4 regions of the Paenibacillus sp. N3/727 genome follow, and region 1 is predicted to be linked to each of the others. Evidence: riboswitches for the same ligand, from Rfam matches in the RefSeq annotation. Region 1 holds a riboswitch; each other region holds the start of a gene.
What was found. Region 1 has a riboswitch for cobalamin ahead of MNQ98_RS20525 (1-propanol dehydrogenase PduQ). Riboswitches for the same ligand answer to the same signal wherever they lie in the genome.

Region 1 (3,139 bases):
TTTGGTGGAGATACCCGAAAACTAGCAGAGTCCATGGGATTAACTGAAGACTGTTTGGATGTCACGAAGCCCATTGTTTATGGTAGTACAGGAATTTGGACTTTATTAGTTCCAATAAGGCAATTGGATAGTTTCAAAATCATGAAGCCAAACAATAAACAGTTTCCTGAAATATTAGCCCAGAACCCCAAAGCGTCTGTACATCCTTTTTGTTTTGAAACCTATGACGAGAATGCGTTTATGCATGCGAGACATTTTTCATCCCCTTACTCTGGTACAGTTGAAGATCCGGTAACAGGTACGGCCTCGGGCGTAATGGGCGCTTACTATTTAACCTATATAGATCAAGATTCGAATGATATTCAATTTATCGTAGAGCAGGGGCAAGAGATCAATAGGGATGGAAAAGTGCATGTACACGCCATACGACAAAATGAGATGGATATTTTCATTTCAGGCACAGCGGTCTTGGTTAAAGAGTTTGAAGTGGAATATCTCCCTTTTATACGAATGTGATAACAGTTTTGATAACATTTTATGGAGGATGATATAGGATGAGTAAAATTCAATCTTCAGTAAAGGTGCTACTTGTTTCTGATCTGGAACAATCCAAAGTATATTATTCCAATGTATTAGGCTGTGATGTTACCGATTTCTGGGCTGTTCGTGATGATTTTGCTCTCGGATTCAAGCTGATTCAGGCCAACTCACCGGATGATGTTTCACCTAACAAAGCAGGACAAGATCAGGAGGTTGCTTGGGATACATACGCCTATATCGATACACATACCGAGTTGGACGAGCTATATGAAGAATTGAAGCTTAAGGGTGCCCAATTTACTCAGGAACCTGTATTGACGGAAATGGGTTGGGGAGCATGGAAGGAATTTGCCGTCAGTGATCCTGATAACTATGTTATTGGTTTCGGCTCTGGTAAAAAACAATAATGGAAATTATTTTTGCATATTGCCAACCCGAATGTTTATGCTATAATAATGTCGAATGGACACCCATTCACGTCATACACAATAGAAAAAGTTATAGGTAATGGAAGTTTGGTGCAAATCCAACGCGGTCCCGCCACTGTGATAGATCGAATGCTCGATCTTAAGTCAGGTCGTTTGCCTAGTAACTTTGTCTGGCCAGTCATTTCGAGGCGAAAGTGACTGGTTTACAAGTCTAGTGACGTATAACGCCTCACTAGGCTTTTTTACGTTGCAAGATAGGCTGCCGACACTGCTGTCGGCAAGGCCAGGTGCTCGCCGCCGAACATATACAATGAGGTATAACAACAAGCAAGCGGGAGGTTCTTCAATGATGAAGAACAATATGCACAATGGCGTGCATGTCCCCTTTTTTTTATAATGAACCGCTCACTTGCCGAGAATGGCAGACAAGATTCGGTTGACGAGTATCCGAATTACGTTGTACAGTAGAGATGGACAATTGAATGATGATAAGCTGCACAATGGCGTGCACAATATATAACAAGCAAAGAGGCTTTGAAGGGATATGTTCCTTTTAGAGGCCTCTTTTTTTGTTGTCAATTATTCCTTGGAGGTGCCTTACATGGACAAAATATCGATTAAAACCGACATCTATCTCGGACAAGGTGCGCTGGATCGCCTGACGGAATGGAGAAATAGACGGATCTTCGTTGTAACAGACCCGTTTATGATCAAGTCGGGTATGATTAACATGTTGTTTGAACGGCTGCATGACAGCAACGAACAATACATTTTCAGCAATATCGTGCCCGATCCCCCAGTTGAAATCGTAACTGAGGGCGTTGAAGCGCTCGGAGCGTTTCAGGCCGACCTAATTATTGCGATTGGCGGGGGTTCCGCTATTGATGCGGCCAAGGCGATGAAGCTTTTCGCTCAAAAAATATTGAAAAAGTACGATATTCCGTTCGTAGCGATTCCGACAACAAGTGGAACGGGATCAGAAGTAACGTCTTTCTCCGTCATCAGTGACAAGGAGAAGAACATCAAGTATCCACTGGTGTCCGATGACATGCTACCGCAAGAAGCCATTTTGGACCCGGAATTGGTCAAAAGCGTGCCTGATTTCATAACCGCCGACACAGGAATGGATGTACTGACCCATGCGATTGAAGCGTATGTATCCACCAAGGCGAACGATATTTCCGATGCGCTGGCTGAGAAGGCAATCAAGCTGGTCTTTGCCTATTTGCCAAGAGCCTATAATGACGGTAATGATCTCGAAGCACGAGAGAAAATGCACAATGCTTCTTGTCTGGCTGGTATGGCGTTTAATATTACGTCGCTCGGGCTTAATCATGGGATCGCTCATGTGGCTGGAGCTAAATTCAAGATTGCGCACGGGCGTATGAATTCACTGCTTCTGACGCATGTCATTGAATTCAATGCGGATTACAAACCGGGTTATGGTAGAGAAGAGAGTAGTGCAGTAGCGGCAAGATATGCCGAAATCTCCAAAAGCTTGGGGCTGTCGGCTCCTAATGCAAAGAGCGGCGTTCGTAGTCTGGTGCAGGCGATCAAGCAGCTTCAGAAGCAATTGCATATGCCGCAAACGCTGAGAGAATGCGGCGTGGAATTATCTACACTTGAAAAGATGAGAGAGGAAATTGCAGAAGGAGCGCTACAAGACGGATGTACGGCCACGAATCCACGCGTTCCTGCCGAAGCAGATATTGTTGAAATTTTGAACAAAATGTTTCAATCCTGAATCTGGAGTTAAGTTTCGTTCGTAATGATATTGACATTGTTTGCAGGTTAAAATATAGTGAAAGTAACACAACGGCGTGTTGCATACAAATAAAAGCGAAGAGGCTTCTTAAAAATTCCGTGTGAACTTTTTAAGGGGTCTTTATGTTTTTTTACAACTATATGTGTCTTTTTCTTTCATGAGATGGGATGATGGTATGGATCAACATAGCGAAAAACAACGTGTCATTCAAGAGTATGTGCCGGGGAAACAGGTAACGCTGGCTCATATTATCGCGAACCCTAATCCGGATATTTACAAGAAGCTGGGCTTGGGAAGCGATGCGAGGGATGCCATTGGTATTATGACTATTACGCCGAGCGAAGCATCTATTATCTCGGCCGACATTGCAACCAAAGCAGCCGGCGTGCAGATCGGCTTCGTTGAT
Region 2 (3,139 bases), 820 kb from region 1:
AAGTCCCAACAGTGGATTTCCTGAATCAGCTGTAGCTGGAGCTTTAGGGATTCGGCTCGGAGGCGAGAACGCCTATAACGGTGTGGTATCTTTTCGTGCATATATGGGCGAATATTCCCGTCCGATGGATAAAGGGGATATTCAGTCAACCGTAAGATTGATGCTGGCTGCATCATTATTATTCCTGCTCCTGAGCATACTTACTATATGGAGTATAGGTGGTACACTATGGGGTTAGAGTTGGTATGTATTCGTCATGGGAAAACGCAGTGGAATAAGGATAAACGATATTTAGGTCATACAGATATAGGAATTCTCCAAGAATCATTGACGGAGCTCTTACCTGTGAAAAATGCCCTTGAAGGAAGAACGTTTCATAAGATATTCTGTAGTGACTTAAAGAGGTGTAGGGAAACGCTCGATTGGATTTATTCTGCTTCAACAGATAGAGTGGTCTTCGATAACCGTTTGCGAGAAATGGATTTTGGAGATTGGGAGGGGAAGACATACGGTCAGTTAAAGCATTCTAGGATCTACCGGGAATGGCTGGACAATCCTCAATCCGTGACTCCTCCAGGAGGTGAAGCCTGGAAGCATTTTCAGGGGAGGCTGGCAGATTTTATGAACAGTCTGACCTGTTGGGTGAAGGAAGAGGGTAAGGATAACCACGTGCTAATGGTGACTCATGGAGGAGTGATAAGACAACTAGCCACTATGACCATTCCAGGTTCGACCTTCTGGGATTTCTCTGCAGATCCGGGGAGCTTGTTAACGTTGAAGTTGACATGTGATAAGGGCAAATGGATAGGACACTTGTGAGTGAGCCATTAGAGCAAGGGGTTGTAAGGTGTCCCTATCTAACCTATAATTTTAAATTGAGAAGTAAGTCTTGTATCTAAATGAATATAAAAAACTTGTGAGGTCTAGATTAGAAGCGCAAAATATGTGCTTTTATTACCTAGTTAATGGGGAAGCCGGTGAAATTCCGGCACGGTCCCGCCACTGTAAACAGGGATATTCTCGATTTACCACTGTTCTGCGACAAGCAGAATGGGAAGGTGAGGATATTAGCGAACCTGTGAGTCAGGAGACCTGCCTTATGAGTAGTACGACGGTCCTTCGAGGAAAGGATTACGTTTGGCTTGTGGAAGTACTGCGATTTTAACCCGGTACATAGCCGCGGGACTCATGGCAATTACTATGAACCCCGTATGACGTAATCCCTGATTCTTTCTTGTAAAAGAAGATCAGGTTTTTTTTGTTGCACAGACTATCGTTGAGATCATTCATTGAAATAACAAGGGGAGCATCTCGCAGAACATGAAAACGAAGATAGAGGAGAGAAATCACAATGAAACAAATGTGGAAGAGTTGGACTACGGGTGCTATTACGATCATGCTGGTACTAGCGCTCGCAGCTTGCGGAAGCAATAATGAACCGAAACAAGGGACAGAACCGGCACCGGCAGCAACAGAACAAGTGAATCCCCCCGCTGAAGAGACAAGTGTACTGAAAACAGAGTATCCTCTAACTGTAAAGGATGCTACAGGTGAGACTCTTACATTTAAAGAGGCGCCAAAGAAGATTATATCCATCTCGCCTGCAGAGACAGAAAGCTTGTTTGCGCTAGGGTTAGATGAGCAGATTATCGGTGTTTCTGACTATGATGATTATCCGGAAGCAGCAACAACCAAGCCAAAAATGGGTGGTTTGTATAATCCTAACGAGGAAGCAATTATTGCAGCACAACCTGACCTCGTAGTAACAGGTATCTCTATGAGTGCAGAAGCTGCACAGCATTTGCGTGATCTGGGTATCACTATCTTCAAGACAGATCCGAAAACGGTGAATGATGTTATTGCAAATATTGAATTGTTTGGACAAATATCGGATCATCAAGAAGAAGCAAAGACGGTTATAGACAAAATGAAACAAGAGCAGAATGAAGTAACAGAAGCGGTTAAATCACTTACACCTGAACAGAAAAAGAAAGTATATATCGAGTTTTCCCCTGGTTGGACGGTAGGTAGTGGTGAGTTTATGGATGAATTAATCACTCTAGCTGGTGGAGTTAACGTTGCTGCTGATACAGCGGGATGGTATGAAATCAGTGAAGAGAAAATCATTAAAGATAATCCTGATGTGATTCTGTTCTCAAAGAATGTTATTGATGACAAAACACAGAAAACGTTAGACCAAATGATTAAAGCACGTAGTGGGTGGGATCAAATAACGGCTGTTAAGAATGATGCTGTTTATGGATTAGACGATAACCTGGTTAGTCGACCTGGTCCACGTGTGACAGAAGGTCTCAAAGAAATAGCAAAAGCGATCTATCCTGAGCTGTTGAAGCCATAAGTAGTCACAACTAAGAGCAATTAAAGGAGCAATGATGTATGAGACAAGGAATCATGGAACGTATCGGAGAAATTCGCGGTCTTGATCAAGCTGCGATTCAGGCTGCAAAATCACATATAAGTAACCTTACTGTCCCTCCGGGAAGCTTGGGTAAGTTGGAGGCAATGGCAATACAGCTTGCTGGGATCACTGGAGTAGTAAAGCCTTCTTTTGACCGTAGAGAAGTTATTATTATGGCAGGAGATCATGGTGTATGTGAAGAGGGCGTGAGTGCCTTTCCACAAGAAGTTACACCTCAAATGATTCATAATTTCCTTGCGGGTGGTGCAGCTGTTAACGTTCTTGCCAGACAAGCAGGTGCAGAAGTTGTATGTGTGGATATCGGTGTGAATAGTGAGTTGTCCCATCCTGAACTCCTATCGCGTAAAATTCGGTATGGTACAGCTAATATGGCACAAGGTCCTGCAATGACTTATGAAGAAGCGATTCAGTCTATTCTTGTTGGTGTGAAGGTAGTTGAAGATGCTGTCAGACGTGGCGTTCAACTATTTATTACTGGCGAAATGGGAATTGGAAACACGACGGCAAGCTCAGCGGTAACCTGTGCACTTTCTAATATTCCAGTCAGCGATGCGGTTGGAAGAGGGACAGGAATTGATGATTCTCGTCTACAGCATAAGATTGCCGTTGTTGAACAAGCGTTGAAGGTCAATGCTCCTGACGCGCTTGATCCTATAGATGTACTAGCTAAGGTAGGCGGTCTTGAAATTGGTGGTTTAG
Region 3 (3,139 bases), 2.6 Mb from region 1:
TTTGATACTTGCAAATCTTCAATACCAATTACATCGTGTTTTTTGATGATTTCAGTAGTGATTTTCTGCAAGTAGTCTGTTCTTGAATTAGAGATTCTTTCATGGATTTTTGCAACCTTAACACGTTGCTTGTTCCAATTCGAACCACCTTTTATACGTCTGGAAAGGATACGCTGCGCGTTCGCTAATTGTTCTTCAAGTTTGCGATACCATTTTGGATTTTCGTTTTAGGCAATTTAATTTTGTTCCCTACAATAGCAATATTCCCATTCGTTTGCTTGGTTGTATAGGATTGCACCTTATTCTTTTTAGACTTGAAGCGTGGTACGTCATTTTGCTTTTTGAAGAAACGATCAAATGCATTCGCAAGATTCTTTAGCGATGACTGCAAGGAAATACTGTCCACTTCTTTTAACCATACGAATTCTTTTTTCAGGTGTGTAAGTTTAGCTGAACACGAATTGTAGTTTAATCCTTTACCTGTTTCGTTGTATGCGTCACACCATTGTGTCAAAAAACGATTGAATACGAAACGAGAACAGCCGATTGTTTTAGCAATTAAAATTTCTTGTTCCTTACTTGGATAAATGCGAAATTTATATGCTTTGTTTACAATCACTGTTCTCACCTCAATTAGTGATTTTGAATGTACTGTTGTTCTGTGCTTCTGTATGTTTGTTAATAGTTACCACAAAGTAAGAAGGGTTCCAAAGACGAACTCCCCACAGTTTCTTTTTTAGCTGTGGGAACTCTTTAAAAAAACAGTCTTGCTGCCCCCCCTTAATACATTGGGAATCCCAAATATAGGATAACATACGTCAAGATAGTTTTTGTACTAACTATCAGTGTCTTTTCTAATTTACAATTTAACATATGTCGGACAATTCATCTCACGATTAAAACCGCGAGTGTTCTCAGCTAATTCATAAAGCGTGTATCACCGTATAAAAGGTCGTAATTCGAAGAAATGTGCGAAATCTCACTCTCTTTTGGCGGTTTGCGAATTGGCGGATTTTTCGGTCATTTGCTATAATTCAACTTGCGTCAAATTTTAAGATAACAGTTTACAAACACAATATATTGGGTTAAATTTATTAACATCAACCAAATATAGTGTGTACAGGCGTCTGGCGTCTAATATACCCGTCAGACTTAATAGGGAAGCATGGTGCAAATCCATCACGGTCCCGCCACTGTATAGGGCTTCAGAGCGCTTTTTTGCGATTCTGATATGAATTCGGCTTTATGGCCACTGAAGGATTAACTCGTTATGCCTTTGGGAAGGCGCCGAACTCTACACCCCAAGTCAGGAGACCTGCCTGTATACAGCACGACACCTATCCTACGGGAAATTAGGAAAGTGTTCACTCTTTTGCGTCTGTACATAACAGCAAGCCCTAAAAATAGCGGCTTAAGCTAGTATGCACATATTTATTCACAGCGCACACGAACATTTTCAACCTCCCCAAGGTTTGGAAAATGTTTTTTTAATGTTCTTTTTCCCATTTTTCCCGAGAAAGCGAGGAATTACCTATGCCCCAACTCGTAATTAAACCGAACAACCGTCAACTTGCTTTTGATGAAAACCGTCTCTCTGTCTATGCCGACCGAATTTTGAACGAACTGGATATGCTGAGCAAGGAACAACTACTTCGCGGTGTTCATTCCAAACTTCGTGGCGACAAAGTGACCGGCGATGAGATTAGCAGCGCATTCACAATGTCGGCTCTTGAGCTTGTTACCAAAGAGGAACCGAACTGGAAGTTCGCGGCAGCACGTTCACTTTTAACCTCCCTGTATAAAAAAGCGGCCAATCACCGACGTTACAAAGCTTATCCGGAAGAGCCTTACGGCGCCTTCTTCCCCCTCATTACAGAGCTAGTACAAAAAGGAATTTACCGTGAAGAGCTTCTGGAATGCTACACCAAAGCGCAGATTGAAGAGCTCGGGGAAACGATTGATTATACCCATGACCTGCTATTCGATTACATCGGACTACTGACGCTGGCAGAGCGCTACCTGGCAACCGACTTTGACGGCCGAGTGATGGAGCTTCCACAGGAACGTTACATGGTCATCGCGATGTACCTCATGCACAAAGAGCCAGCTGAGAAACGTATGGAGCTTGTAAAAGAAGCCTACTGGGCGATGAGCAACATCTACATGACGGCTGCAACGCCGACGATGTCCAATGCTGGTAAAAAGGTAGCCGGCCAGCTGTCCAGCTGCTTTATCGACACGGTAGATGACTCGCTCGAAGGAATTTTCGACTCCAACACCGACATAGCGCGTCTTAGCAAAATGGGCGGCGGTATCGGCGTTTACCTCGGCAAAGTCCGTGCCCGTGGCTCCGACATCCGTGGACACAAGAACACCAGCTCCGGCGTTATCCCTTGGATCCGCCAGCTGAACAACACAGCAGTTAGTGTAGATCAGCTTGGCACACGCAAAGGCGCCATCGCCGTTTACCTGGATGTTTTCCATAAAGACATTCTCGCATTCCTGGACCTGAAGCTGAACAACGGTGACGAGCGTATGAGAGCACATGACGTGTTCCACGGCGTATGCTTGCCTGACCTGTTCATGGAGGCTGTAGAAGCCCGCGATGAGTGGAGCCTCTTCTGTCCTCACGAAGTGAAGAAAGTGATGGGCTGGAAAGACGAGAACGGCCGCCCGCTTGGTCTGGAAGACTTCTACGATGAGAAGCTTGGTCAAGGAATGTTCCGTGAAAAATATGCAGAAGCCGTAGCACATCCGCTGCTCTCCCGCATTACGGTTCAAGCGATCGACATCATGAAACGTGTCATGAAATCGCAACTGGAAACCGGAACACCGTACATGTTCTACCGTGACACCGTAAACCGTGCCAACCCGAACTCTGCACACGGTATGGTCTACTCTTCCAACCTGTGTACTGAAATTATGCAGAACCAATCGGCTACAGTTATTGAACATGAAGAGCTCGTAACCAAAGATGGACAGACCCGCATTGTCATCTCCAAAGTTCCTGGCGACTTTGTTGTCTGCAACCTGAATTCCATTCATCTGGCACGTGCAGTTCCAGCTGGTGTACTGGAGCGTCTTGTACCGATCCAGGTGCGTATGCTAGATAACGTCATTGACATCAACAACATCGAAG
Region 4 (3,139 bases), 3.1 Mb from region 1:
TCCCTTGATCTCTTTGTCTGCAGAGGACAAGACTTCATTTATCTTGTTAAGCAAAAGATCATTATTCGTATTCAAGCGATGCGGTAATTCAAGCTTGTTATCCCATGTTGAAATGACATTCGTATTCGGGTCAACTTCCAAATAAGTACTGTCTGTTTCAGATGTTACATGCGGCAGTTCGCTCTTTGGAAATGCAAGTGTAACTTTGCTTGAGGACAGCGGATCCTGATCCGACCCGACACTCACATTGGTTTCATTCTCATCAATGACAATCGTATGGTCATCGTTTGGATCCGGAATTTCATTTACACTTATGACAACTTCATTACTTGTCTTTTTCCCTGCTGTTGCTGTTGTCAGCGCTTGAATGGAAATATAGCCCGGAGCCGCTTGACCTTCGAAGACAAGCTTCGCTTGTTGATCCGTAAGCAGCGATATTGATTTTAAGTTCAGCCCAGTAGTCTCTGAAGTTACAGACCAACTGTCAACCTGTACTGCCTCGGATAAGAACGTATCGCCAACGAGCTGCACTTCAATCGAAGGATCTACAGTGCCTTGATCAATGGAAGATGCGGACGATATCACAGGCTGACGATCATAATAGAAATGTAGTTCATCGCCATTATTGATCTCATAGGCTGCTGCCCCTGCAGAAGGAGCACTGCCATTCACTTTATAAGCCCAGCCGTCGCTTCCACCCAACTGCCCTTCATTTTGTCCCGCAATGGAGGTAAGGCGCGCCTGGTTTCCATCACCTGTAATGTTATAGCTAATTGACGGATTGGCTTGATCCAGCGCTTGTTTCAGCGCATCCAGTGCTGTCCAAGATTGACCATTCACATCCAGAATGATTGGACTCGGATTATAAATGGGATTGTCTATGCCTTGTACACTAACCTGTACGTTCACGCTCGGGTTAACCGGTGGAAGACTCCCTTCGGCAATTCGCTTCCATACCGACTTTCCATGTTGAATATCAAGTAAACCGATAAGAGCCTGTTCAGTCGACATTCCGTTTTTATCGGTATCTTCTGCTTTCCATTTAAAAGAGCCGTCATCCAATTGGAATCCTGCATACGCATCAACGACGGTATTCCCGTTCATCTGCCAAGCGGGCGACATCATGTCTTCGCCTACGGCAACCAGACCGGATACCGAAGTAGATAAGCTGTTCGAATTATCTCCAGAGCCCCAAGTGCCCGTAGAATTAAAACCACCATTCTCTAGCTGGCGATCCTTTAAGACATTCTTGGCCCGTTCAATGGCAGCATCAACTTCACTCTGCCCCTTGTATTGCCCCAGCGCAAGCAGCGCCATGCCTGTAATATCTGTATCGCTGTTTTCTCCTCCTGAAGCAGACAGACCAAAGCCGCCGTCTTCATACTGCGCTTTGAGCAGGTATTGCAGCGCTTTTTGCTTGGACTCAGCATTCCATGAGCCTACATTCTGTCCGAGCTTCTCTCCGGCATCCAGAGCAAGCATCGCCCAAATATGTTTATTTATACCGCCAATGCCGCCCGTCTCTTGATTTTGATGGGTAGCAAGTTCCGCCCACAGGTTTCGATCGGTTTCCCAAGCGTGAGCCGGGTCTTTTCCCATGGCGAGCAGTGCGAAAATATACCGAACATGATCAGTTAAATTTACGGCATCAGGTTTAAGTCTTGGTGCTTTCGTTTCCCAAGATGGCAGTTTCCACGTTCCATCTTGCAAATCCTGACCTGCGCCCCATAGGCCAACAAGCTGCCACCAGGAATCAATGGTGGATGTAGGATCTTGTCCATAGTACTCTTTATAGTAATTAACCGTACTTTCAATCATGCCGTCTAATTGTGTATTACTTTGACCATTCGCCGCACTCACGACTTGTGGATTCAGTAGAGTAAGCAATAACACAACGCTTAATAGTGCAGATATACTTTGCTTCAACAATCTTTTCATAGGTGTCAACGTTCTCCTCATCGTCAAAATGGAAATAAAAAAACATCTTTCCATATTGGAAAGATGTTCTGTGGCCTGTCTTGCATAACCAAGCAAACGTGCAACTGTAAACAAGCTGCACAAATAAACATCTCCCTCCCATCCTCGTGAGAAATATAGAGCACTTACATGGCAGGTCTCCTGGCTTCGCTTCATCGCTTGACAATCGTCCTTCCTGTTTAAATCTTTAACAGTGGACTACTACCTTGATTGTCAGCTCTGCGTTACAGTGGCGGGACCGCGTCGAACTCTCATCGACCTTCCCTATTAAGCCGCATACTTTATGCATCAGCACCATATAAGCTGTTTCTATTTAATTTTGATAGACTTTTTTTTATATTAACAAAGATTGGTATATTTCACAAAGAAATTTCTCATAGACAGTACAAAAAACGGCCTACATGAAGCAATAAGACCCTTCCACATAGGGAAGGGCCTAGACTTCGTTATATTTTTACTCAATCACCAATATCCGAGGGGATGTGTTCGCGATTACCCTGGACGACAGCCAAGAACCAACCCCTGCCGATATGATACTTACGACTGCAACTCCAATAATACCGCCCCAATGCATAATTAGAGGCACTTCCATAATCCCATAATATGTTAATATATTTTCCAGCAAAATAGGCAGAAGGTATACTCCGACGCATATGCCTAGTAGCGCGCCGATGACAGATAAAGCAACGATCCCTTGGGCTACGGATAATCTAATCCTATTCGATGTTAAGCCAAGTGATTTGTAAATGCCATAGGTTTTGCTGTCTTTTCTAATATTCATACGACAAGTGATGTAAATAATGATGCAAGTGACAACAATAAACAACAATCCCATCATACTCATTGGCAAGATAAGCAGGCCGACAGCCTCTTTAAATACGGAATCTAGTAGCGTTTTCTGAGTTAATGCGGAGAGCGCTTCCTTATATTGCTCATTAATATCACTTACGACCTGATCGGACTGGCTGCTATCATGCAGGTTGATAAAATATGTTTCTGCATTGCTGTAGTCCAGATGATCTGCTTTAATCACATCGACCGTTATTCTTGCAGAATAGGACATATTGGAAATCGCTTGATAAATTCCTGTAACGATGAGCGAATACGGTTTTCCATTGATGTACACCGTTATCACATCACCAATATCTTTGTTAAGCTTCTT

Region 2: linked by a shared signal. The riboswitch ahead of MNQ98_RS24470 (ABC transporter substrate-binding protein) and the one ahead of MNQ98_RS20525 (1-propanol dehydrogenase PduQ) in region 1 are both predicted to bind cobalamin.
Region 3: linked by a shared signal. The riboswitch ahead of MNQ98_RS03185 (ribonucleoside-diphosphate reductase subunit alpha) and the one ahead of MNQ98_RS20525 (1-propanol dehydrogenase PduQ) in region 1 are both predicted to bind cobalamin.
Region 4: linked by a shared signal. The riboswitch ahead of MNQ98_RS05210 (S-layer homology domain-containing protein) and the one ahead of MNQ98_RS20525 (1-propanol dehydrogenase PduQ) in region 1 are both predicted to bind cobalamin.

Annotation. Positions count from the first base shown of each region.
Region 1 covers NZ_CP093336.1:4,447,568-4,450,706, reverse strand. Annotated here, with positions in the region: gene MNQ98_RS20535 (PhzF family phenazine biosynthesis protein) at 1-516, shown strand, start outside; gene MNQ98_RS20530 (VOC family protein) at 555-947, shown strand; adenosylcobalamin (AdoCbl) riboswitch at 1,024-1,175, shown strand; gene MNQ98_RS20525 (1-propanol dehydrogenase PduQ) at 1,570-2,712, shown strand; gene eutS (ethanolamine utilization microcompartment protein EutS) at 2,909-3,139, shown strand, end outside.
Region 2 covers NZ_CP093336.1:5,264,221-5,267,359, reverse strand. Annotated here, with positions in the region: gene cbiB (adenosylcobinamide-phosphate synthase CbiB) at 1-238, shown strand, start outside; gene MNQ98_RS24475 (histidine phosphatase family protein) at 229-819, shown strand; cobalamin riboswitch at 903-1,114, shown strand; gene MNQ98_RS24470 (ABC transporter substrate-binding protein) at 1,352-2,359, shown strand; gene cobT (nicotinate-nucleotide--dimethylbenzimidazole phosphoribosyltransferase) at 2,398-3,139, shown strand, end outside.
Region 3 covers NZ_CP093336.1:701,913-705,051, reverse strand. Annotated here, with positions in the region: partial or broken gene MNQ98_RS03195 (RNA-guided endonuclease TnpB family protein) at 1-619, opposite strand, end outside; gene MNQ98_RS03190 (transposase) at 630-815, opposite strand; cobalamin riboswitch at 1,105-1,337, shown strand; gene MNQ98_RS03185 (ribonucleoside-diphosphate reductase subunit alpha) at 1,534-3,139, shown strand, end outside.
Region 4 covers NZ_CP093336.1:1,168,848-1,171,986, reverse strand. Annotated here, with positions in the region: gene MNQ98_RS05210 (S-layer homology domain-containing protein) at 1-1,938, opposite strand, end outside; cobalamin riboswitch at 2,092-2,291, opposite strand; gene MNQ98_RS05205 (ABC transporter permease) at 2,432-3,139, opposite strand, start outside.